4 regions of the Carboxylicivirga sp. genome follow, and region 1 is predicted to be linked to each of the others. Evidence: riboswitches for the same ligand, from Rfam matches in the RefSeq annotation. Region 1 holds a riboswitch; each other region holds the start of a gene.

Region 1 (5,986 bases):
TTGGAGCGCAAGATTTAAAGCCTTGGACTGAACGTTTGAATAATTTAGAGCAGATCAACGATCCTAATAAAAAACGTTTTGAATTACTTGAACTGAGTAAGCAATTAACAGATATCTGGAGAGGAGGGATAAATATTGAACAGATCAATGAGCAATCAAAGCTGATTAGGGTTGATCAGACCTCAGATAAAAAAGTTACAATTGTTTCTTTTGGAAGTAAAACCTACCAAAATGTTTATCAGTTGGAATGGCTGGTGAAAACCAATGATGAAATCTGGACTTTTAGTGAAGAATTTTCATACGTAGAATCAAAGGAACAGCTTAATTTATCGTACAGTTTATCTAAAACATCATTTGATACATATGAGTTTCTAGTGCTTAATGGCAAACAGGAATTTATTCATGTGGTTGATATCGAAACAAAGTGCCTGTTTGAAAAGCTTCATTTAGCAGAAACAGATCAACAAAAGGATTCGATTAATACTACAATTCAAGTACGCTTGGGGAATCTATGGAGTAACTCACAATTATATGAGAGTGCTTTTAGTGGACTTAGTAGAATGAAGACAGTCACTTCAAAAGATCGAAAGGTTAAAATTTGCACTTATAATATACAGAAGAGCGATTTCTCACAACAATTTTATGGTGCTGTTATACTAAAAGATGATGGTGAAATTAGTGTAAAACCTTTGACTGATGCCACAGAAAAGATAAGAACACCTGAACGGGCATCTTTAACAGATAAGAAATGGTATGGGGCGATTTATCTTGATATAATAGAAACATATAGTGGTAATAAGACCTATTATACACTTATTGGCTATAAAGGACATGATGAATTTATTAAAACCAGGGTGATTGATGTAATGCTTATTCAAAATGGAAGAATTCGTTTTGGAATGCCTGTTTTTAAAACGGAGCGATTAAGCAGATCTCGGGTAATATTTAAGTATTCAGCCAAAGCCGCAATGATGTTACGATATGATCAGCGGGAAAAATTGATTGTATTTGATAACCTAGTGCCTGCAGACCCAATGTATAGAGGAGTTTATCATTATTATGGTCCCGATTTCTCATACAATGCTTTTAAATTTACAAAGGGAGCATGGGAGTTAAAAAGAGATATTGATCTGAGAAATCCTAAACAGTAAAGGTGATTACAGCTGTAAAACTAATTGCATGAATGACTTTCAATACCAGGCAGAGCAATTTGCCGACTTAAGAATATTGCGATATAATATACCACAGTTTAAGACGTTACCAATCAGAAAGAAATTATATATCTATTTTCTGACTGAGGCGGCTCTTTCAGGAAGAGATATTATTTGGGATCAGAATAACGAAAACAACTTATGGCTTCGCAACTGCCTTGATACTATTTATTCAAGTATAGAAGCTCAGGATGAGAACTTTAATAAATTAGAAGTTTTTTATAAGCGGGTTTTATTTTCCAACGGTCTGCATCATCATTATAGTACTGATAAGCTAAAGCCTGCCTTCTCAAAAGCTTGCTTAAAACAGTGGATAGCTTTATTAACTGATGAACAAATACAACAATTGAATTGTGAAACTTCTGAGGAGCTACTTGAACAACTGGGAAAACTGCTTTTTGATCACAGTCAGGATGCAAAACGCGTATGTCAGGATGAAGCTAAAGACCTGGTTCACAAGTCTGCAAATAATTTCTATAAAGGACTATCGCAAGGAGAAGCTGAAGAGTTTTATAATAACCTTATTGACAAAGAAGATCCTCAGCCTGTTTCTTATGGGCTTAATTCCAGGCTAATAAAAGAGAATAACGAAGTTAAAGAGGAGATATGGCAGGTTGGAGGTAAATATGGCAGAACAATTGAGCAAATTGTTTTTTGGTTGAGAAAAGCAGCTCATGTTGCGGAAAATGATCGCCAAAAGGAGATAATTAAAACCTTGATACAATTTTACGAAACTGGTGATTTAAATCTCTTTGATAAATACAGTATTCAGTGGTTAAAAGAGCAAGAGGGTGAAGTTGATTTTATCAATGGATTTATCGAAGTGTATGGCGATCCATTAGGATTTAAGGCTACTTGGGAAAGTTTGGTTAATATCATTGATAAAGAGGAAACTGAAAAAGCATCAATTATCAGTGAAAATGCTCAGTGGTTTGAGAATAATTCTCCTGTATTGCCTGCGCACAAGAAAGAGCAGGTGAGTGGCGTTAGTATGAAAGTGATTAATGCAATCATGCTAGGAGGTGACTGTTATCCGGCCTCACCATTAGGAATTAATCTTCCCAATGCTGAATGGATTCGAGAAAAGCATGGGTCAAAATCAGTTTCCTTACAAAATATAAGTCATGCTTATGAAATGGCTTCACTTACATCTGGAGTAATCGAAGAGTTTGCCTGCTCAGAGGAAGAAGTTTTATTGCATAAAAAATATGGAGCCATTGCAGATAACTTGCATACTCACCTACATGAATGTGTGGGGCATGGTTCTGGAAAATTAGAATCAGGAGTTCGTTCAGATGCTCTGAAATCTTATGCATCTGTTATTGAGGAAGCACGTGCTGATTTGTTTGGTTTGTATTTTATGGCAGATGAAAAAATGAAGGAACTCAAATTAATTCCGAATAAGGATGTTGCCAAGGTTCAATACAATGCATATATCCGAAATGGATTAATGGTTCAGCTTGCAAGAATCGGTTTAGGTTCCAATATCGAGCAAACTCATATGAGAAACCGGCAGTTAATATCAGAATGGGTGATGGAGAATGGTTTAAATGATAATGTAATTGAACGAATAACGAAAAAAGGCAAAACTTACTTTGTCATTAATGATTATAAAAAATTACGCGGCCTTTTTAGTAAGCTATTAAGAGAAATACAACGGATTAAATCGCAAGGTGATTACAAAGCAGCAAAAGAACTAGTTGAAACCTATGGAGTCAAAGTTGACCAACAAATTCATACGGAAGTATTAGAGCGTTATGGCAAGTTAAATGTGGCACCATATTCAGGTTTTATTAATCCTAAGCTTGAACCGATTATTAATGATGATGGAGAAATAGTAGATATTGAAGTGAGCTACAATGAAAGCTTTCTGGACCAGATGCGACGTTACAATAGGGATTATGGTTATGAAAGCAATTAAGCAATAATTAACGGGAGGAGAGCAAGAGGTTTATAAAGCGTCTTGACTCCACCCGAAAATCGGTTGCAGATAGTTAATATCTTGTATTTCGTATTATTGAAAAAGTTCTTCATCCCATTCTACATAGAATTCACCTTTTTCTACCTCAAGTTTATTATTAGTTTCGGTGATCTGATTGTTTTCATGCTTGTATCCATAAGCTGTATAAGAAAATGTACCACGCATCGATTTATTTTGATGATCGTATGATGTTATTTTTATTTCACCAACCGGTTCGCTCAGGATATTCTTAGAATTAAAACAGTAGGTCGTATAGTGTAATCCTTGCTGTTTACCATCAACAATGTCAACAGATTCAAGACCTGCTAAAGCCCAGTGATAAGTTATTTCAGGTATATTCCTATACAGCAATATTTTTTCTTGTTGTAGCGCTTTCCGATAAGGAAAGCAAAGGCTGATATGCATTGCTTCATAACTCGCACGAATGGTAAAGCTTGAATCAAGGACTTCTCCTGTTTCAGTAATCGATAATAGGGAAGTGCCAAATGAAAACGAAGCATGCATTGAAGAATAACGTTCCTTAATTGAATCACGGAATACGCAAAAAGGAACTTTGTTAATTAAAGCTTTTACATAAGGAGTAATGATCTCATCCTGTTCAGGTGGTTCAGGTTCAACCTGATCTTTTGAACATCCTGCAATCAGAATTGCAGCAATTAGAAAGGTAAGTGTTAGAGTTTTCATATTTAATTTATTAGGTTGATTTTAAAGGTATGAAATATTTGGGACGAAAAGACGAAAATTCATAAAATATTTCGTTAACCAACGAAAGAACTTGATACTTATGTATTGATTCTTGAGTCTTCAAATTAAAACCTTACTTTTGCAGAGTTATTGAAAAAAGGGAATCAGGTGAAATGCCTGAGCTGTTCCCGCAGCCGTAATCCATGCCAGTAAGGAGCACGCCTTATTAACCACTGTTGCATTGCAATGGGAAGGGGAGGTGATGAAGGAGAGCCGGAAAACCTGTTTCATTGACACATTAATTCATAATTCTTTCGGGAGATAAAGAGATGATTAGATTTACAACAACCTTATTAGTAGCTACTCTTTTATTTGCATGCCAATCGAAAAGAGAAACCCAAACGGGAGTTTTAACAGTTGGGCAGGCAGATAGTACCTACTATCCCAAATATGCAAAGGGATTCCATATCAACTATTTTAAAGGCTATCGTCAAATCGTATTATGCGATCCCTGGGGCGATACGACTAAAAATGAAACCATTGCATTGTTTAAAGACAAATCACTAAAAGAAGCTCTTCAGCAATCAAATGAGTATGTAATTAATTATCCGGCTGACAAATGGATTGCGCTTTCATCCACTATGGTAAATTATGCTGATAAGCTCAACATGAAACAGACCATTTGTGGAGTTGCTGAACCGCAGTATATATCGGATGAATACATTCAGAAGTCCATAGAAAATGGATCAGTTCGTAATGTCGGGTTAGCTGTTGCACCCGATGTGGAAACCATGGTTGATATTGAGCCTGATTTTATGATGGTGTCGCCATTTAAGGATAATCATTTTACAGCTGTAACAAGTGCTGGTATTCCAGTTCTTACTAATGCTGATTATTTGGAACATACACCGCTTGGACGCGCTGAGTGGCTCATATTTGTTGGAGAATTACTAGGCGAAGGTGCTAAAGCAAAGCACTTATTCTCAGAAATTGAAACTGCTTATCTTGAAATCAAACAAAAGGCAAAGAAAGTAGCCGTTGAACCATCGGTTTTTACAGGACATATTTATCAAGGTATTTGGTATACCCCGGCAGGAGAAAGTTATATGGCTAACTTTTTTAATGATGCCGGTTGTAATTACATTTATAAGGATACAAAGGGAACTGGCTCTTTATCGCTCGATTATGAGACAATTATCGAAAAGGCCGAAGATACAGAATGCTGGGTGTTGATTTTGAATTATCCCAATGAACTAAGCTATACTGAGATTGCCAAAATTGATGAACGGTATACTGATTTTACAGCCTTTAAAAACAGGAATATCGTTGTTACAAATTCATCATATTCGCAGTATTTCGAGAAAGGTTTAATGCAGCCGCACATAGTTTTAAGTGATTTGGTTTATGCATTGCACCCTGAAGTTTTAATTGGATATCAACCAACTTATTTCCATCAATTGACTAAAGAGTAAATATGGAAGATCATCGGGTAAAATGGATAATGGGTTTTGTATTATTGACTGCACTGATTTTGGTATTTTTCCTTATGAATATTGGTTTTGGTTCGGTATCTATTCCATTTGAAGATATACTAAATGTTCTGATAGGTGAGGAGGCATCGCGAAGTGCTTATTCATCCATCATTCTTAAATCAAGGTTACCACAAACGATTACAGCTGTTTTGGCAGGAGCCGGATTGGCTGTAGGAGGCCAACAAATGCAAACCTTATTTCGTAATCCACTGGCAGGACCATCAATATTAGGGATTAGCAGTGGAGCCGGTTTAGGTGTTGCACTTGTTGTTTTATTTGCGGGAAATGTGTTGGGTATTACAATAAGCGGATATGGTTTATTCGGGCATATGACAGTGGTAGGTGCAGCTTTTCTTGGTGCCTTTTTTATCTTAATGCTGATCGTCTTTTTTGCACAGGCTTTACGTGATAATACCATTTTATTGATTGTTGGTATCATGATTGGTTATGCGGCTTCTGCAATAATAGGAGTGATGAAATTCTACAGTCCGAAAGAAGATGTGCATGCCTATGTCATTTGGGGTTTGGGAAGTTTTGCCAATGTCACCTGGGAGCATCTTTTGATTCTTATACCGGTT
Region 2 (5,986 bases), on a different contig from region 1:
CGTTATTATTATCTAACTTTAATGTTACACTACCTTCATCTAATGTAATAGTTTCGACAACTTTATTCTGTTCGATGTCAATAACAGAAACCGTATTATCAACACCATATCCTCCGGAATTGGCTACATACATTTTATTTCCAACTTTAGCCATCATTTCAGGTCCCTTACCAACAGCAATGGAACCTGCAAACTCAAACTTCTTAAAATCATATATTAACACTTCTCCATCCATTGAGCCATTGGTAATATACACCGTGCTATTTGTAGCCTGAGTTACGAAACGTGGATATGTCAATTGATCATCGTCAATTGTCTCTACACTCTTAAAATCCCTCATTCTAACTATTTCAATTTTTTGTGAATTATTAACCACAATAAAACCCAGTGTGTCAACCATTTCAAAATCCTGAACTATATCACCTAGTTTACGATCATTTACCGAGAAGAAAATATCATTATCACTAACTTCCTCATTATAAAATGCAATTGCTCCGTTATTTTTTCCAAAACCTCCTTCACTCACAACAAAATCACCTTTTAAAGAAGGATAAACCGGAGCCGGATCATCACTTGAACATGAAGCCAGGCAAATAGCCAGTAGTGCAAATAGAACTTGAAACTTGAATACTTTTTTCATGATTATAAATTAATTAATTAGATACTTCAATTTTATATGCCACATCCTTCCCGGCATTGGATAAGATCTCACCGTTTGGTATGATTTATTGAACAGGTTCTCAACAGAAACCTGTGCGAATAACTGGCTTCTTTTGATTTTTATATTTTTTGCAATTTGCGCATTTAGCAGCCAATATGGTTCAATAGTGTCATCCGAATCATCATAGGATTGTTCTGATGCAAAATTCCAGCTCACAAAAAATTGATAATCATTTTCTGTTGTAATACCAGAGTTGATATTACTCATCCACTTTGGAGCATAATACAATGGTCTGCCTTCTTTAGATTTATTATTTTCCGCAATGCTTTCAATCGTTGCCTGATTATAACCCAGTGTTCCTGTTGTTTTCCAGGTTATAGTATTAATTTTTTTATGATGCATTAATTTTAGGTCAATCCCACGTGTTAATACATCACTATAATTTTTTGCATACCAAAGGGCACCTTCAGGTCGCCACACAATCATGTTTTCAATCGGACTATAATAAACAGATAGATCAGTAGTAAATTCTCCTAACGTTTTCGAATCTATCAAATATTGCCCACCAATCTCAATTGAGTAGCCTCGTTCGGGCAATAACTCCGGGTTACCACCTGGCACCCAAAATAAATCATTAAACGTAGGGCGTCTGAATTTTTGCGAATAAGCTCCCCTTACAATAAATTGTTTCGTTAATGGAAATGAAAAACCGGTATTAATTAGAATATCAGAGTCAACATTATTACTCCACTCTTTTCTTAAAGCAAAGTTCGCGCTTAATTTATTTACATACCTGACACCAGCTATCAGACCAATTACTTCATCATTCTGAGTACCCTCGTAGGCATCAACAATTCCTTTAGTATGATTATACGTCAAACCTGCATCAAGACTTAAACGGTCAATGAGATAAACACGATAATTAAAATCACCAAACCATGATTTACTCTTAATTCTGGAATCAATCATCGTGAGCGGTGCATCCGCACTGTCTTTCTGGACATAATGCTGATCAGCATAAAACCATGCCCCTTTTATATTTATTGAACTTCGTTCGAATACTTTCTTGTAACTCATGAAAACGCGTAAAGTAGAATCCTTTTGGTTTTCATAACTCTTTAAAGAGGCACCTTCGATGGCAGGTATATTCATATCCTTGACCTGCCCCCAAATTCCTGCGATTAATTCTGAATATGCATCTGGTTTATAGGTGATATATTGCTGAAAACCGTATTGATTGTAATCTGCATTCTGTCGCTTTAAAGTTGTCTGTTTTATCTGATCGAAGTATTTATAATCAGCATCCGATTTATCACCCCAAATACTACCACTTAGTATCAGCTTATTGATTTTTAAATCGTAGCTACCACCAACTTTAAAGGTACCAAATGAGGCTGCATTTAGATCTATAATCCCATTATTTCTTTCAATACCACTTGGGTTGAAACCAATATTAACAACACCGCCAAAAGTTCCGCTTCCATATGTTACACCCCCTGCACCGGGAATCATTGTTATTGAGTTGTTGGGCAATAACATGACATTTGAAACATCTGCCGATCCCAATGTTACCGAATTAATTGGAAAACCATTCCAGTTAACTTGTGTTTGAGAAGCTCCAAGCCCCCTAAATGAAATAGAAGTTGACGCCCCTGCGGAACCATAAGAACGAATATTAATGTTTGCATTATGTTTCAATACTTCGCCTAAAGTTCTGTAAGAATAACTTCCTGAAATTTCACCTGATATTTCTTCATGCTGGTATCCATCACTAAAATGCTTTTTCCGCGAAGCTGTAATCTCAACCTCTTTCACCCTCACAGAATCACGCACTTCACCATCAGCCATTATAACCAATGAAGCCATCAAAAATATCATTAACAGTCTAATCCTCATCTAATTTTGAGTTTAATAAACTGTCCTGACAAAACGGATATTGAATACAAATAAGTATCGCTCTGCATTTATTCCGAATGACACGAACAATTGAATTTCTTTGGCAGGTCTTCTGACTTATCCCACTGTAATCGCCTTCCCGTCCCCATGAACAGTGGCTTTGTTGATTACAGCATTTTCCGGAAAACTCCGGTTGGAACTTACAGCAGCGGATACTGTTGCCGACTTTCACGGCATTCCCTTTTATCATTCGGCATTGATATATGCTTTATGAACCAAATCGTGGGCAAAAGTAATGGAATTGATCAGATGAAAAAATTATTAGCACATAAATGTTTTCTTCTTTAGAAAGTTTTTAAATAAAAAAGACCAGCTCTAAAGCCAGTCTTCTTGTACATTTTATTATCGAAAAACAATTAGTGACAACACTTTACCTCTTGTGTTTCTTCCTCAAATTCAGGACTAACATATGGAATTCCTAAATTCATTCCTCTTAAAATAAACAGTACGCCTAAAATGATGATAAACATTGGTATAGTTTTTCTTAGTTGATGTAAGAACCGGCTCTTGATGATATTGGCAAAATATGCTACTGCAAACATCAGAGGTAATGTTCCAAAACCAAAAGCTACCATAAACAAAACACTGTCATTTATCGTGTCTGATGTAACAGCTCTTGTTATTGCAACATAAACTAATCCGCATGGAAGAAAACCATTTAATACCCCAATTACCAACAAATTACTTAATTTCTTTCTATTTAATGAATCACCTATCTTCCTTTTCAACGTTGAGTAAATAGATGTTGATACCTTATTGCTTGACTTAGGAAGCTTTATTACCCCAGGTAAAATGACACTAAGTATCATAATGGCACCACAGGCTATCGAAACCCATTGTTGAATACCTGATAACTTTAATCCTGCTCCTAACAAACCGAAAATAAGCCCTAATAACCCATAGGTAGAAGCACGTCCAACATTATATAACACTGCTCCTGATGCTTTTTGTGCAACCGATCTGGTTGGTAAAGGCAATGCCAGAGCCAATGGGCCACACATGCCAACACAATGCATACTGCCTAAAAATCCATATATAAAACCTTCTATTATGTACATATCCTATTAATCAACGTATAGAACTTCTTTAGTCAGGTATGGCTGACTGTTTGCTTCCCACTCAATAATTAATTCATACTTACCACTGGCAAGTTTATCTGATGAAAGCGTCATTATATAATCGTTGCTGAGCTTGATATCTTTCTCAACATCCAACGATTTGTCTGATGGCCGATATAAATGCACTAATCCGGATATCTGGTTAGCGTCGGCAATATTATCAGGAAACTGAATTAGGATATCTTTTTCCTTTTTGATAACCACTTTTTTTGACAAGGCATTATAGTTCTTAATTTTCGTAATTTGCTCATCGTACTTCAGTTCTTTCGGATAATAGTCTTCAGTAACCATATCAATCTTCTCTCGCGTTGTGATAAACACAAGGCTTGAAAAACCTATTACACCTGTAACGATGACTAAAACAATACCATGTCCCCAATTAAATTTCATATGTTTAATTTTTCTTTCAGTTGTCATATGTAACTCACAAGAGATTTTAAAAATTACATGTTCGTTTCATATAATATCTAATAAATGGATGACTATTAAGGACCGACAAACGTAGTGTGGATGGTTTCAATTAATTGATCTCCATTATACACCCCCAATACAATCTTGGTGCTTTTACCGGTCAGTTCTTTTTCGTTTAGTTTGATTAAAAAGGCTCCTTGTATTCTTTCCTGTTTTTTAACCAGCATGGAGCTGCCTGCCAGCTCGACCGTTCCATTAGGTGAAACCAGTTTTATACTCAGGTTACCTTCTTTCTCTGTTTTATTGACAATTTTATAGTTGTAAATGTTTGAGTAATTACCTTCATCAGGCTTTTGATATAAGGATCCCTGAACACGCAATATGGTTGTTTCGTAACTCGAACGTAATGTAAATAGTACCACCAACGCTCCTATAAGAGCAGCTGTTAGTGCTGTATAAGCAATGATTCGAGGTGTCCACTTGAATGCCGATCCATTAAGAATATTATTTTGTGAGGTAATACGAATTAAGCCTTCAGGTAATTGATATCGACGCATAGTGCTGTTACAGGCATCGATACAAGCTGTACAGTTAATACATTCTAATTGAATACCATTTCGAATATCTATACCTGTCGGACAAACACTCACACACTTGTAGCAATTAACACAATCTCCTTTCCCTGCTGCAGCACGATCTTCACCTTTACGCATCGGTGCTCGCCCCTCTCCTCTTTTAAAGTCGTAAGTCACCATCAGGGTATTATTATCCAGAAGAGCACCTTGCAAGCGACCGTAAGGACAGACTAGTGAACACACTTGTTCTCTGAAATAGGCAAATACAAAATAAAAAGCTCCTGTAAATACCATGATGGCGATAAACACACTTAAGTTCTCGGCAGGAGAACTCACAATGTATTGCTGCACCTGTTCAGCACCTACAATGTAAGCCATCATAGTATGCGTAATAGCCCATGATATCAAGATAAAAATCAGATGCTTCAGTACGCTTCTTCCAACACGATCAAAAGTATCTTCGCCTTTCGCTCTTATCCGCTGTTGATCTCCGGTACCTTCGATCCAATATTCAATGCGACGAAATACTATCTCCATAAAAATGGTTTGCGGACAAGCCCATCCACACCAAACGCGGCCATAAACTACTGTAAACGTAACGATCGAAATAATAATGGTAATTAATCCAATAACAAATAAATGAAAGTCCTGAGGCCAGAAAACAACACCAAACAATACGAACTTTCGTTGTAAAATATTGAATAATAGCAGTGGTTCACCATTAGCTACCCTTATATGCGGAGCCAAAAACAAAAATGCCAGTAATATTACTCCAACAATTGTTCGAGCATTGTATAGCTTTCCTTTAGGCTGGTTGGCATAGATCCAGTTTCGTCTGCCTTCTTCATTCATCGTGACTATTCTGTCGCGAAAAGAGTTTTGGTCGTTGTTCATATCCTATATTGTCGAGATGTATTTTGTCTAATTGTCAATCTGATTATTCATTCAGAAGGTTCCTTCGAAAAGCATTTAATTTGTTTGACAATTCGTTAATGTCTATTCTATAACTCTCCAGCTCTTCATTTGATAGAAATTCAAGATCATTTGATAATATCAATTGATTTAAAACTTCAAGCAGACTGGAGTATGCAATCTCAATAAATCTGGCTCTATCTTTGTTTGTGCTCCTTCCGTTACCTTCTGCAATATTAGATGAAATAGAAACAACTGCCCTTCTAAGTTGGTTCGTTAAGCAATACTTTTCATTATCAGGAAACGATTGTGTCGTTTGATAAATCCTTTTAACCAGTTTCCTTGAAAGTTGC
Region 3 (5,986 bases), on a different contig from region 1:
AGTATTTTTATGAATCACCTGCCGTGTTGCCGAGGCGCTTATATGAAGATCTTCGTCAAATATCTGGGGAGCACGGTAGCCTTGCGAATAGGATGCACGTGCCTGAAGATTGGGTAAAACATCCCACAAAACGTTAAACCTCGGACTAATCACATTACCCTCACAATCACCGGTACCATGCACATTGTCTTTAATATCGTAAATATCGTAACGAAAACCGCCGGATAGCTTCAATACACCTATGCGTCGGTTGTATTGCATAAAAGCACCATAAATTGTTTTATCCTGGTTGGCAACTGTTGTATTAGGTGCCTGTTCAAATCCCGTTATTTTATCATCATCCCATATTGGCTTATCGTAGTCAGGGTATCCCAGCTTCTGATCTTTTAGCTGGTCACCCACCAACTCAATACCTGCCAGCAAACTATTGAAGCCAAAATCAGATTTAAATTGGGAACCAATAGTGTAGGTTAATCCGTCTGTTTGCCCATAGTCTGTCAGCGACTGATTGGCTCCATAGTAAGATGCACGATCAACATCTTGTGCAGATGCAAAAACACTTAAATGACTTGTTTGGCCCATAAAATACTCATAGTTAACGGCTCCCGTTGTTATTTTATGCTCGACCGCCTCTGTTAAGTCTGCCATATGGTATAGCTCATCAAAACGGTTGCCGCCACGCCGTTCTTCGTCAATACGAAAGAAGTCGAACACTACTTTACTACGGTAGGATGGACGATGGTACAAACGGGTACCAAAAGCCAGATTTTTTAACTGCATCAGCTCCGAAAAATCATCGCCATTGACATCGAAAGGATCGCGCTCGCGCAAACTACCGAAAAGGGCCATCCCGGTTTTTTTATTATCAGATACCATTGAGGCGTTAAACCTGGCCGCGGTTTCACTTACCGATTCAGTACCATCTAAACCAACACCTATTGCACCAGATTGTAGCTCTGCTGCATAGCTGTTTTGAATGGGATCTTTTGTGATGATGTTGATGCTTCCGGCAATGGCATTACTGCCGTAAAGTGCTGATCCGCCACCACGCGTTACTTCAACACGTTCGATCATAGCGGTCGGAATTAGCTCCAATCCATATACGCTTACAAGGCCTGAGAAAATTGGCCGGCTGTTAATCAGTATTTGCGAATAGTGACCTTCCAGACCATTCATGCGCACTTGCACCATGCCACAATTCTGGCAATTGGTTTCGGTGCGTAGGCCTGGCACATAGCTCAGGGCATCGCTCACCACAATGGGCTGAACATTTTTCATTGTTTGATTGGTTAAGCGATTCACAATGGTTGAAGCCGTTCGCCGGGTTTGTTCATTTCTATCGGCTGTTACCACTACTTGGTCTAATCCAAAAGCATCTTCTTCCAACATAAATTCTATGGATTTGTTGGGCCCTGATTTTAAGGTTATCGTCTTTTCCTCCGGCTTATAACCCATCGATTGGGCTTTAATGGTAAATTGTCCTGTAGGTAGTTCATTTAATTCAAATTCACCAGCCGCATTGGCTACTGTTCCCAATGTTGTATTGCTAATAATAACAACTGCATAGGGAACCGGCTCAGAATTGTGTTTGACAATACCGCTAATGCTGGCCTTTTGTTCGTTTTTACTGGCATAAACAACATTGCTTATCATCAACAGCAAGGTCATTAAAGCGCTGATCTTTGTAATTACGCTTAGTTTAGTCTGTTTCATTTTACAAATAGATTTAACCTGAGATCAACTTAAATTTTGAGATCAGATTGCAATAAAAATCTGATTTACAAGGCATAATTTTAATCGAATACCGAGTGCTATCGGTATTGCGATAGAGTTTAATGCTGTAAATCTGGTTTTTAAGCAAAATCTTTGCAAAACCACTTATAAACAGTAATCTTCTCCGTCTAAATGATTCAAAATAGTCCTCTATTCTTTCATCATTTACACTTGAACCTTACTTCTTATAAGCGTTCTGAATCCAAAATTTTACATCGAACTCAGGTTATCAGCAATCGACTAATATTATAGTCCATTACCGGGTTAATAATATTTGTAGCATGATGGAATAATAAATACAGGTAGGACGTGCCATGGATTGCCTTTCCGTGTATTGCTTTAACTCCCGAAAGCTACATGAATTCCATTCTGGCAGGTCTTCTGACTTTCCCAACTTTTACTTCCTTCCCATCGGTCAATAACCAATAGTGGATGCAGTGTAAAAGCATGTGTCACAATAGTGACTTGGGATTACAGCAGCGGGTACTGTTCAGGATTTTCACCTGATTCCCTTACTAACTAATCTGATAGAATAGTTATACCAAAAATCGATGCGAAGATATAAATGTTTAATTAATTATTTATAAAAGTTGAACAATTATAAGCGGGTTGATTTTAAAAGTGTTTAGTTCGTGGGACTTATCTCTTAATAGATCTGCTAAACTGATCTCCTACTTAGTTGGTAGTAACATGCAGATTAAGACAAGAGACCTGTCAGGTTTTAAAAACCTGACAGGTCTGAGCTTCTGGAGTAGTATTTACGAATTTAAACATCGGCTTAGTGGGTAATCCGCTTAGCCGGTTGAAAGCTACCTCTCACCTATTCTTTAAGGTTTTACACATGACCACTGTTCCCAACCCCTAACTCTAAACCCAAAACTCTCCATATGTCCGGATTGTATTAGTAAGACAGGCGATTTATGGATCGAATCTTTACTTATATGACGGCAATAAAGATTCGATCCGTAAACCAATTTTAACTCTAAACCCTCAACTCTCAACTTCCTTAATTCCTGATCTTAAAATGTTCTAAAACTCCCTTTAATCTGATGGATTGCTCATTTAACTGGTTAACCGTCATGATCATCTTCTCGGATGCAACTGCATTTTCCTGGGTGATGTGATTAATTTGCTGCAAAGTTGAAGTAACCTGCTGAACGCCGTTGGACTGTTCATTGCTCGATACAGCAATCTCTTCAATCAGGTCAGCATTTTTCTTCACCGATGGTATAAGCTTAAACAGGCTATTGGTTGTCAATGTGGAAACATCAAGGCTCTCCTGCGACATACTTACGATTTCCTGAGCAGCCTCGCGGGTACGCTCCGCTAGTATTTTTACCTCCTGGGCCACAACTGCAAAACCTCTTCCCTGATTACCGGCACGCGATGCTTCAACGGCTGCATTTAAGGCTAAAATATTGGTTTGGTCAGCAATTTCGGTAATAACCTTAACCTTATCGCTTATGGTTTTAACAATTTCGTATGAGTCGCCCGCTTTGCCCTTTACCTGTTCCAGCTCGTTGCTTGCCTCGTGCGATGCCTTAAAGGTATTTTGTGAATTCATAGAATTTTGCTGCGCATTGGAATTGATCTCCTCCATCGAAGTCGCGATTTCTTCATATGAACTGGCCTGTGTTTGTGCGCCGTGGGCAATCTTTTCAGAGCTTGATTCCAGTGAATGACACGTTTGGTTGAGCTCCGTTACAACTTCTGAAACCTCTTTCATCAGTGTTTTAAGCGTTTCCACCATGATAACAAAAGTATGCAGCACACCAGTTGCCTTACCTTTCAGATCATCATGGATCATCAGGTTTCCATCAGCCACCTGAGCTGCTATCTGCGCCACTTCATATGGTTCAGCGCCCAGCATCTTCCTGACACCTTTTAAGATGAAAATACTAAAAGCAACCACCAAGGTGGCACCCACAGTTATAAAGCTGATAATCCACCAGCGGGTAGACCAGGAGTTTCGGGCCAGACTACTAAGCAGTGCTGTTTTGGCTCTTCCGATAATAGGTTCAACCTGGTGCACTTCGCTTCTTAATTGACCCAACAAACCACTTTTTTCGTCTAAGCCAAGCTCCAGTTGCTTATCAACCATAGTCATAAAAGTTGATTGATAATTTTTCAATAAGTCCAGCATTTCCTCCTTTGCAACTTTATTGTAGTTTGAGCGATTAATTGCACGTTCAAAGGCAGCGGCATTATCGGTGAACTTCTGTTTATATTTTAAATCGTGCCTGAGTAGAAAATCCTTTTCATGCCGACGTCCCATCAGCATAAACACCATCAGATGATCATGGTTGTATTGTTTTAAGGTGCTTTCAATGTTGTGTATCGCCTCCCGCATTTCACCAACCAATCCATAATCTTTAAATCCTTTTTGAAATGCTGTTGCTTTTATTTGCATAAAAATACCCTGGTAATTAGTCAATGACTGATGAATGGAATCAATCATCGGCACCATGTTATTGCTAATGATGATATCCTGTTCCATAAGTTCCTCGCATATTGAAATAGAGGTATCCATGTTCTTTGAAAAACGCTTCAGGTATTTATGATCATTCGTTTTATAGAATTGAGGATCTGTAACAGCACGCGCCAGAAAATCCTTCTCGTTGCGGCGCATTTGCAGCATTAAAGATTCTAATTCATGAATACGATTCTCAATCAGGTTGTTATTCTGCAAACTGTTAAGCGAAAAATGAGTGTAAATGCCAATGGCGCTAAAAGTGATTACTAAAAGAACTGTTAGGATGGCAAATCGAAAGCGCATGGTTCCTCGTTGCATGGTTTTATGTTTAGGTTATTCACTAATTCCTGAGGCACTAAAATTACTGCGCGCTTTTACCTGTTCTGTAAACTTAACCTTAAGATAATACTAATAAATCATCAATGATGACAAAAAAAGAGGCTACCGAACGGCAGCCTCTCATCTGTTTGTGTATTGTAATGAATAACCTTAGTGTATTTATCCTCTGTAAATAACATCGGCACCAATAGTTCCTTTCAGGTCTTTCAGATACGCTTCTGAAGTAGCGTAAGCCAAGTACTCTTGTGCTTTAGCCAATCGCCCTTCGATATCTAAATCAGACTTGATCTCTGCATTTTCGCCATTTGCAGCAAAGTTCTCAAGGTATGCAATCTGCTCTTTGCGGAATGCTACTTCTTTTTCCTGCTTCAATGCTAAACGCTCTTTGTACCAATCGCTATTGATAACATACTCACGGTCGAAGTACTTGCGTAATTCAGGATGGCTGATCTCTTTTCCTTCGTACTCACCATAAGCCATAATGTGAAGTAAGATTTTCAACGGAGGAATCGCACCATCTACTGATCCTTCTTCGAAGTAGCGCTGGGCAACTTTTTGCTGTGCTTCAACAATATTGTTGATCCCATCTACATAATCTTCCATTCCCTGAAGTTCAGGCTTCAACATTTGCTCGTTAAATACAGCTAATGGCTCGTCAAACAAGCGGTTCATACAGCGGAAAGCAAAGTTCTCAGTAATACGGTAACCCAAGCGGCTGGCCAATACTTTCTGACCATTGTGTTCAAAGTCTTCCAACTTCTCAAGTGAACCATTTTCGATTAGCAACTTAGGATCACGATCTTCCGGTACTAAACGAGCCCATATCTCAGGAATTAAGATTGAGATATCGTGGTCGAAACGGTTCTGTCCAACGTAACCTGCTGCCGAACTGAAACCTTGATATTCAGTTAATATGTATGATAATAAGGCATTGTTTAAGTCTGTTGTAGGAACTAACATGTTGAAAGGCCCCTTAGTTAATGCACCCTCTGAACCTGCCCCTGTTGTTGATGGCGATTTACCTGTTAAACTACAGATAAAGTCCATGAATAATTCAGGAAGCTCTTGATAGTGAATTGGGTTGTAAACCGCCAATGGACGAATACCATTTTTCTTATCAGCCGGGTTATTACGACGACCTGGTAATACTGCATTTACCACGTCAATAACAGGCTCTTCTGACTTGATCTTACGGAATAAACGTACACCAACTTCACCAAGGTAGTTATCGATAATATCATCCTTAAAGATGTTACGCTCAAGATAACGTGGGTTGTTGGTTGGAGTTCCGTCAACAATACGTGTGTGCGAAGGAACAACGAAGTAACCATCTTTTTCGCTGTTGATCACCTTCATCAACAAATCCTTGACAGGCTGCGTATATTTGTCGAAGTTAATTGC
Region 4 (5,986 bases), on a different contig from region 1:
AAATCTATCGTGCGCTCATCGTGCAAATAGCATTTAATATCAATACCATAACGCTCACATGCTTTTTTGCGAATACCACTCTGTACCATGGTTACATCTGTAATAATGGTGCCACCATTCAGCAGATACTCACTAATGCGTTTAACCGCATCGTTCTTCACCCGCAAAAGATTTTTCATCTCAAAATCGGCGGTGGTATGAATGCAATGCAGCATCACCCATTTCTCTTCATAAGAAATATCAAGATCGGTTAATTGTGCTGCAATGGTGCGGAAGCTTTCCTGCATAATCAATGGCCCGGGAGCTCCTTCCTCATCGTATTTTGAATAGTAGCCACGTGGTGTAATAAACTTATCATTCACCACATAACTTTGTGAGTTACCAATAATTACTATGGAGAACATATCAACCATCTCAGGGTCGAATTCGGCCAGTGTGGTTAAAGTGACTTTCTCATCCTCGCGATCAACCTGACGTACAATGGCAACAGGCGTTGACGGGTCACGCTCTTCGAGGAACAGTTCCTGCAATCGGTATATCTGCCAGTAGCGTTTTTTACTTTTGGGATTATACAGCACCGTCACAAAATCCCCATAGGCCGCTGCCTTCATGCGCTTTTCAATCAGTTTCCAAGGCGTTAGCAGATCGGATAAGGACAGCACCACAAAATCGTGACTAAAGGGTGCACCCAGTTTCGCTGCTGCTGCCTGAAAAGCGGATATACCCGGAATCACCTCCACCGGAATATTGGTCTGTCGCTTTTCGGCCATTTCCAATATCAATGAGGCCATACCGTATATCCCGGCATCGCCCGAACTGATCACCGCTACTTTTAAACCAGACTCAGCCTTTTCAAAAGCAATTTTGGCGCGTTCCACCTCCTGGCGCATACCGGTGTCAATACAATCGGTTCCTTCCTGCAGGTAGCATTGTATAAACTGAAAATAGTATTTATACCCGATGACCACATGGGCTTCTTTTATCGCTTCAATAGCTGGTTGTAAGAATAGATCCGGGTTACCGGGGCCTAAGCCAATTACTTTTATGTTGCTCATACTTTTGGTTTTAAGATTCAAGAGTTCAGGGTTCAGGGTTGGGATTCGAGACGATTGACATGATCTCTAATTTTCTGTTTTGAATAAACAATTGACTTTATAAACTGTGCACGTACATTTAAGTCATAAATTATACCACCCCGCCTGTCGGCACCCCTCCTAAAATTTAGGAGGGGACGGGTTTGCGTCCTTCCAATATTTATATGCAATTGCCCTGGCTTCATCATATTAATTTAGCGTTTAGTCTTGCTTTGTTTTATAATGATGATTGAGAAGTAAGGAATACGTCGCTCCTTCAAGTCATTAATATTACTGCTTGTAAACTCTTTATCGGTACCCATATACTCTCCGTAAAAAAACTGATAGCGAGAATTATCAAGGAAACGAGCGATCCAATCCTTTATCTTAGATACTTTCATCATTATAACTGTTTCATTTGCTGTTGTGAATGCTTCCAGCTCCTTTTCGTCAGCTACCTCGGGCACCACCAAGACTTTATCGGTTTGTGTGCAAATGGGATTGGCACTCAGAGATCCGCCCAATATAAATGCCGGAACGCCCGGAATCATTTCATAATTGACGCCCGCTTGTTTAATATCATCGATCAAATAAGCAAAGGTGCTGTAAAACGAAATATCCCCTTCACTGGCAATGGCCACTGTCTTTCCTGCTTTACTATGAGCTATGCTTTCTTGCGCCAGTCGACCATAAGTAGCATTGACTTCGCTGCGGTCGTACTTCATAGCCACCTCCACGGACTTCAGTTTGCTCTTGTCCAAACCTAACTCACTCAACACACGCCAGGCCATGCTGCTTTTCATGCCTTTACTATTGACCGTTGTCGGATAATAAATCACATCGGCTTTTTGCAACGTCTTCAAAGCTTTTAGGGTAATCAATTCCGGATCGCCAGGGCCTAAAGCCACACCATATACTGTTCCTTGCTCCATTTTTTAGTGCTTATGTCCACAACAAGCGTGATCGTGTCCATGATGATGATGTCCATGACCATGATGGTGGTGATGGTGAGGTTCGTAATTCTCCAGCGTTTCCTGATCTACCGAAGTGATCAGATCTACTTCTCCACTCTCAACACTCTTCAATCGCTTTAAAAGTATTTGAGCCAAAACATCCGATTCACTTAGCAGGGGCGTAACCGAAATATTGAGATCAGTTCGCTTTTCTTCCAATGCCTTAAACAGATCAAGTGCTTTATCCATGTATACACCAGGGAAAAATATATACGGAACCACCACGATATTTTTATAGGGTAAATTCTCACAAATAGATAGGGCATCGGCCACCGAGGGGTAAGTCATACGACTACAAAAGCCATTAAGGGCGAAAGGGAATTTATTGGCTTCCTGCACCATACGTGTTAAGCGTGTCAAATCGCCATTGGCAGCAGGTTTTGAAGCTCCTACACCCAGTCCGAAGAACAAGGTCTCTGTCTCTTTTCCTTTAACTGCATCATCAACTTTACTCAGTAAGTCATTGGATAATTCGATCATATCATCGCAATCACCAATGTAATGCGCCAGCTTAATTGACACATTATACTTTGCTTGTAACTGGTACAACATGCACGGAATATCCTTCTGAATATGCACACCGGTAAAGAGAAAAACGGGTAAAGCATATATTTCTTTCACCCCTTTACTGGCCAGGCTCTTCACTCCCTGTTCAAAATCAGGTTGGGATAACTCTAAGAATCCTGCTTCCACTTCGTAATCCGGTAAACGTTTTGCAAATTCACCGGCATATTGCTTGAATGCCTCTTCTCCTCTTTTCACACGGGTTCCGTGCCCACATAGTAATACTCCTTTTTTACACATGGCTAAACTCTTCTTTAGTTACTGATTTGATGATTGGTTTTAACTGATCGGAAAATTTAACAACCTCCCCGATAACCATTAATGCCGGTGGTTTAAAACCAGCATTGGTCATATCAGCCTCAATGGATTTTAAATTTGATTTAAGCATTTCCTGCTGAGGGTATGTTCCCCATCGTATTAAAGCAACAGGTGTTTCATTACTCTTTCCTCCGTTAATCAGCTCCTGTGCTATACGACCAGCATTGGTAACACCCATATACACAACCAGCGTATCTGAGCCCTTTGCCAATGATTGCCAGTCTACAGGATTCGCCCCATTCTTAGCCGGATGTCCAGTTACAAAGGTCACTGATGAAGCTACATGACGCGCTGTTACGGGAATACCCATATAAGCTGGCACGGCAACTCCGGAGGTAATACCGGGCACTACTTCATAATCAATCTCATTTGCTATTAATGTGAGAATTTCTTCCACGCCTCGCCCGAATACAAAAGGATCGCCCCCTTTTAAGCGCACTATTTCTTTACCTTGACCGGCATAATGCACTAATAACTCGTTTAGTTCATCCTGTGGGTAGGTGTGTTTATCTTTCTTTTTGCCGACATAGATCATCTCACACGCTTGTCGGCAATACTTTAATAGTTCTTTATTTACCAAATAATCGTACAAAACAACTTCTGCTTTTTCGAGAAGCTTTGTAGCTTTTACACTGATTAAATCAGCATCACCAGGCCCTGCTCCCACCAGCCATACTTTTCCTGTTACTGGGTTCATCTTATTTATTTGTGTTAAGGTCAATCTTATTAGTTTCAATGCGCTCAATTATCTCATCAACCATCTCCATCATTTCCCTCTCGCAATCTTCATCATTACTATTGAGCATCTGTTTTCTTTTCAGAGCCACCTCATCAATCAGTTCTGGTGTCAAAGCAGACAACTTCTTTATAAAATATCTGCGTAAAGCTGCTGAAAGAGCCGGTGATTGCCCCTGAGTGGTAATACCCAGATGTAAATCGCCTACCTGACAGGATGCAGGCAGAATAAAATCACCTTCATCGACACCATTAATACTATTAGCTAATACCCCGTAATGCTGTGCCTCTTCTGTAATTAGACCATTTACGCATTGATCATTGGTGGCAGCAAATACCATAAAAAAGTCTTTCACATCATCCTTCTGATAATGTCGATCACGATGTATGAATACATCTTTATCTTTCAGCTCTTTAAGTTCCGGTGTTAATTCTTTGGAAATAACAGTTACGGCAGCACCGGCCTTAATGAGTTTACTGACTTTTCGCAAGGCCACTTTACCACCACCAACAACCAGGCAGGATCTATCAACTATAGATATATGAATTGGATAATATTTCATCGCAGAAGCTTATAATGTTACAAACAGAATTCCATATCAGATACAACTATCTAATAGGTTCTATGCCATTGAACAATGCTTATACACGTGATTTATTAACGCATCATTAGATGTGTTATCAAAAGAAATACATGAGCGCAGATTATGTATCTGCCATAATTGAGATGACTTTTCCATTGTGCATCAAACTTTTAAACCCGAAAGTTTTGATTAATACTATGTTGATCCTCTATGGCAGGTTTTCTGACTTACTCCCTCCTGTTGTGCCTTCCCATCCGTCTTTGACGGACAGTGACATTAAGTTTCAACGGAGTTAACAGAGCTTACAGCTGCGGGTACAGTTCCGGACTTACACCGGATTCCCTCTTTCTGTCAGGCTTCGAACATACAAGTCCTGACGCACCATGTTAAATCGGCATCAAAAGTAGTATTTTTTGAATTAAACCAAATACCATTACGTCAAATATGGCTTATTTAGAATCAGGCGTAATTAGCTATATTTGCAAAATAATTGGGAGCCACGATTGAAACTTCGAATATGCCCAACTTAAAAACAATTGAATAATGCTAAGCGAAAAAGATACTATTTGCGCCATATCAACAGCTCAGGGAATGGGAGCTATTGCAGTGATCCGTTTATCGGGAGATGAATCCATTTCGATTTGTGAGAAAATATTCAGACCTGCAAAAGTCGGAAAGCGACTGTCTTCGCAAAAAGCAAATACGATTCACTTTGGGAGCATCTATGAAGATGAAAAAGATATTGATGAGGTATTGATCAGCATTTTTAAAGCACCACATTCATTTACGGGTGAAGAGATTGTAGAGATAGCTTGTCACGGTGCTCCATATATTCAACAGCAGGTTTTGCAATTATTAACCAAAAATGGTGCACGATTGGCCACGGCTGGTGAGTTTACCCAACGAGCATTTTTGAATGGCAAAATGGATCTATCACAGGCCGAAGCAGTTGCTGACCTTATTGCATCGCGCAGTGAAGCAGCCCGGCGTGTGGCCTTACAACAGATGCGAGGCGGCTTCTCCAATGAATTGGTTAACCTGCGAATGCAATTGCTCAATTTTATTTCGTTAATTGAACTGGAACTTGACTTTAGTGAGGAAGATGTGGAGTTTGCTGACCGTTCAGAATTAACAAAACTCGTTGATGAAATTGAAGCTCTACTTCAAAAATTGGTTAATTCATTTTCGCTTGGTAATGCCATTAAAAATGGAATTCCTGTAGCTATTGTGGGACATACCAATGCAGGAAAATCAACCTTATTAAATACCTTACTGCAAGAGGAACGTGCAATAGTATCTGACATACACGGCACCACGCGCGATGTGATTGAAGACACAATCAACATTGAAGGCATTGGTTTTCGTTTTATCGATACCGCAGGTATCAGAGCCACTAAGGATAAAATAGAGAACCTGGGTATAGAGCGCACTTATGACAAGATCAGTAAGGCTACCATTGTTCTGTTAATGCTGGACGTTAATGATCCTGATGATAAGATTCATGCTGCTATCAGCGATGTTAAAAAGCGACTGGATGAACAACAACAGTTAATCGTGGTCATCAATAAAACAGATCTGAGCGATGAATCTGTAATTGCTGAGCGCTTTTCAAAAGAAAGCTTCAGAGAATTATCTGGTACGGATGCCATTGTACCTATCTCCGCCAAAAAACAACTGAATATTGAAGCATTAACCAATG

Evidence for each region. A riboswitch is a leader RNA that binds a small molecule or an ion and turns the genes downstream of it on or off. The one in region 1 is predicted to bind cobalamin.
Region 2: another riboswitch for cobalamin. It lies ahead of AC4MRQ_RS06005 (TonB-dependent receptor plug domain-containing protein); the one in region 1 lies ahead of AC4MRQ_RS17240 (ABC transporter substrate-binding protein).
Region 3: another riboswitch for cobalamin. It lies ahead of AC4MRQ_RS16440 (TonB-dependent receptor); the one in region 1 lies ahead of AC4MRQ_RS17240 (ABC transporter substrate-binding protein).
Region 4: another riboswitch for cobalamin. It lies ahead of AC4MRQ_RS10210 (precorrin-2 dehydrogenase/sirohydrochlorin ferrochelatase family protein); the one in region 1 lies ahead of AC4MRQ_RS17240 (ABC transporter substrate-binding protein).

What each region holds. Positions count from the first base shown of each region.
Region 1 covers NZ_CEXQWX010000105.1:6,952-12,937, reverse strand. Annotated here, with positions in the region: gene AC4MRQ_RS17255 (hypothetical protein) at 1-1,151, shown strand, start outside; gene AC4MRQ_RS17250 (dipeptidyl-peptidase 3 family protein) at 1,180-3,132, shown strand; gene AC4MRQ_RS17245 (hypothetical protein) at 3,226-3,876, opposite strand; cobalamin riboswitch at 3,988-4,180, shown strand; gene AC4MRQ_RS17240 (ABC transporter substrate-binding protein) at 4,206-5,348, shown strand; gene AC4MRQ_RS17235 (iron chelate uptake ABC transporter family permease subunit) at 5,351-5,986, shown strand, end outside.
Region 2 covers NZ_CEXQWX010000019.1:24,630-30,615, reverse strand. Annotated here, with positions in the region: gene AC4MRQ_RS06010 (YncE family protein) at 1-640, opposite strand, end outside; gene AC4MRQ_RS06005 (TonB-dependent receptor plug domain-containing protein) at 650-2,557, opposite strand; cobalamin riboswitch at 2,643-2,852, opposite strand; gene AC4MRQ_RS06000 (sulfite exporter TauE/SafE family protein) at 2,974-3,675, opposite strand; gene AC4MRQ_RS05995 (FixH family protein) at 3,682-4,125, opposite strand; gene ccoG (cytochrome c oxidase accessory protein CcoG) at 4,221-5,615, opposite strand; gene AC4MRQ_RS05985 (four helix bundle protein) at 5,659-5,986, opposite strand, start outside.
Region 3 covers NZ_CEXQWX010000096.1:776-6,761, forward strand. Annotated here, with positions in the region: gene AC4MRQ_RS16440 (TonB-dependent receptor) at 1-1,713, opposite strand, end outside; cobalamin riboswitch at 2,128-2,334, opposite strand; gene AC4MRQ_RS16445 (methyl-accepting chemotaxis protein) at 2,780-4,564, opposite strand; gene AC4MRQ_RS16450 (PPi-type phosphoenolpyruvate carboxykinase family protein) at 4,745-5,986, opposite strand, start outside.
Region 4 covers NZ_CEXQWX010000043.1:31,477-37,462, reverse strand. Annotated here, with positions in the region: gene cobJ (precorrin-3B C(17)-methyltransferase) at 1-1,055, opposite strand, end outside; gene cobI (precorrin-2 C(20)-methyltransferase) at 1,289-2,005, opposite strand; gene AC4MRQ_RS10220 (sirohydrochlorin chelatase) at 2,009-2,890, opposite strand; gene cobA (uroporphyrinogen-III C-methyltransferase) at 2,883-3,665, opposite strand; gene AC4MRQ_RS10210 (precorrin-2 dehydrogenase/sirohydrochlorin ferrochelatase family protein) at 3,667-4,266, opposite strand; cobalamin riboswitch at 4,483-4,688, opposite strand; gene mnmE (tRNA uridine-5-carboxymethylaminomethyl(34) synthesis GTPase MnmE) at 4,831-5,986, shown strand, end outside.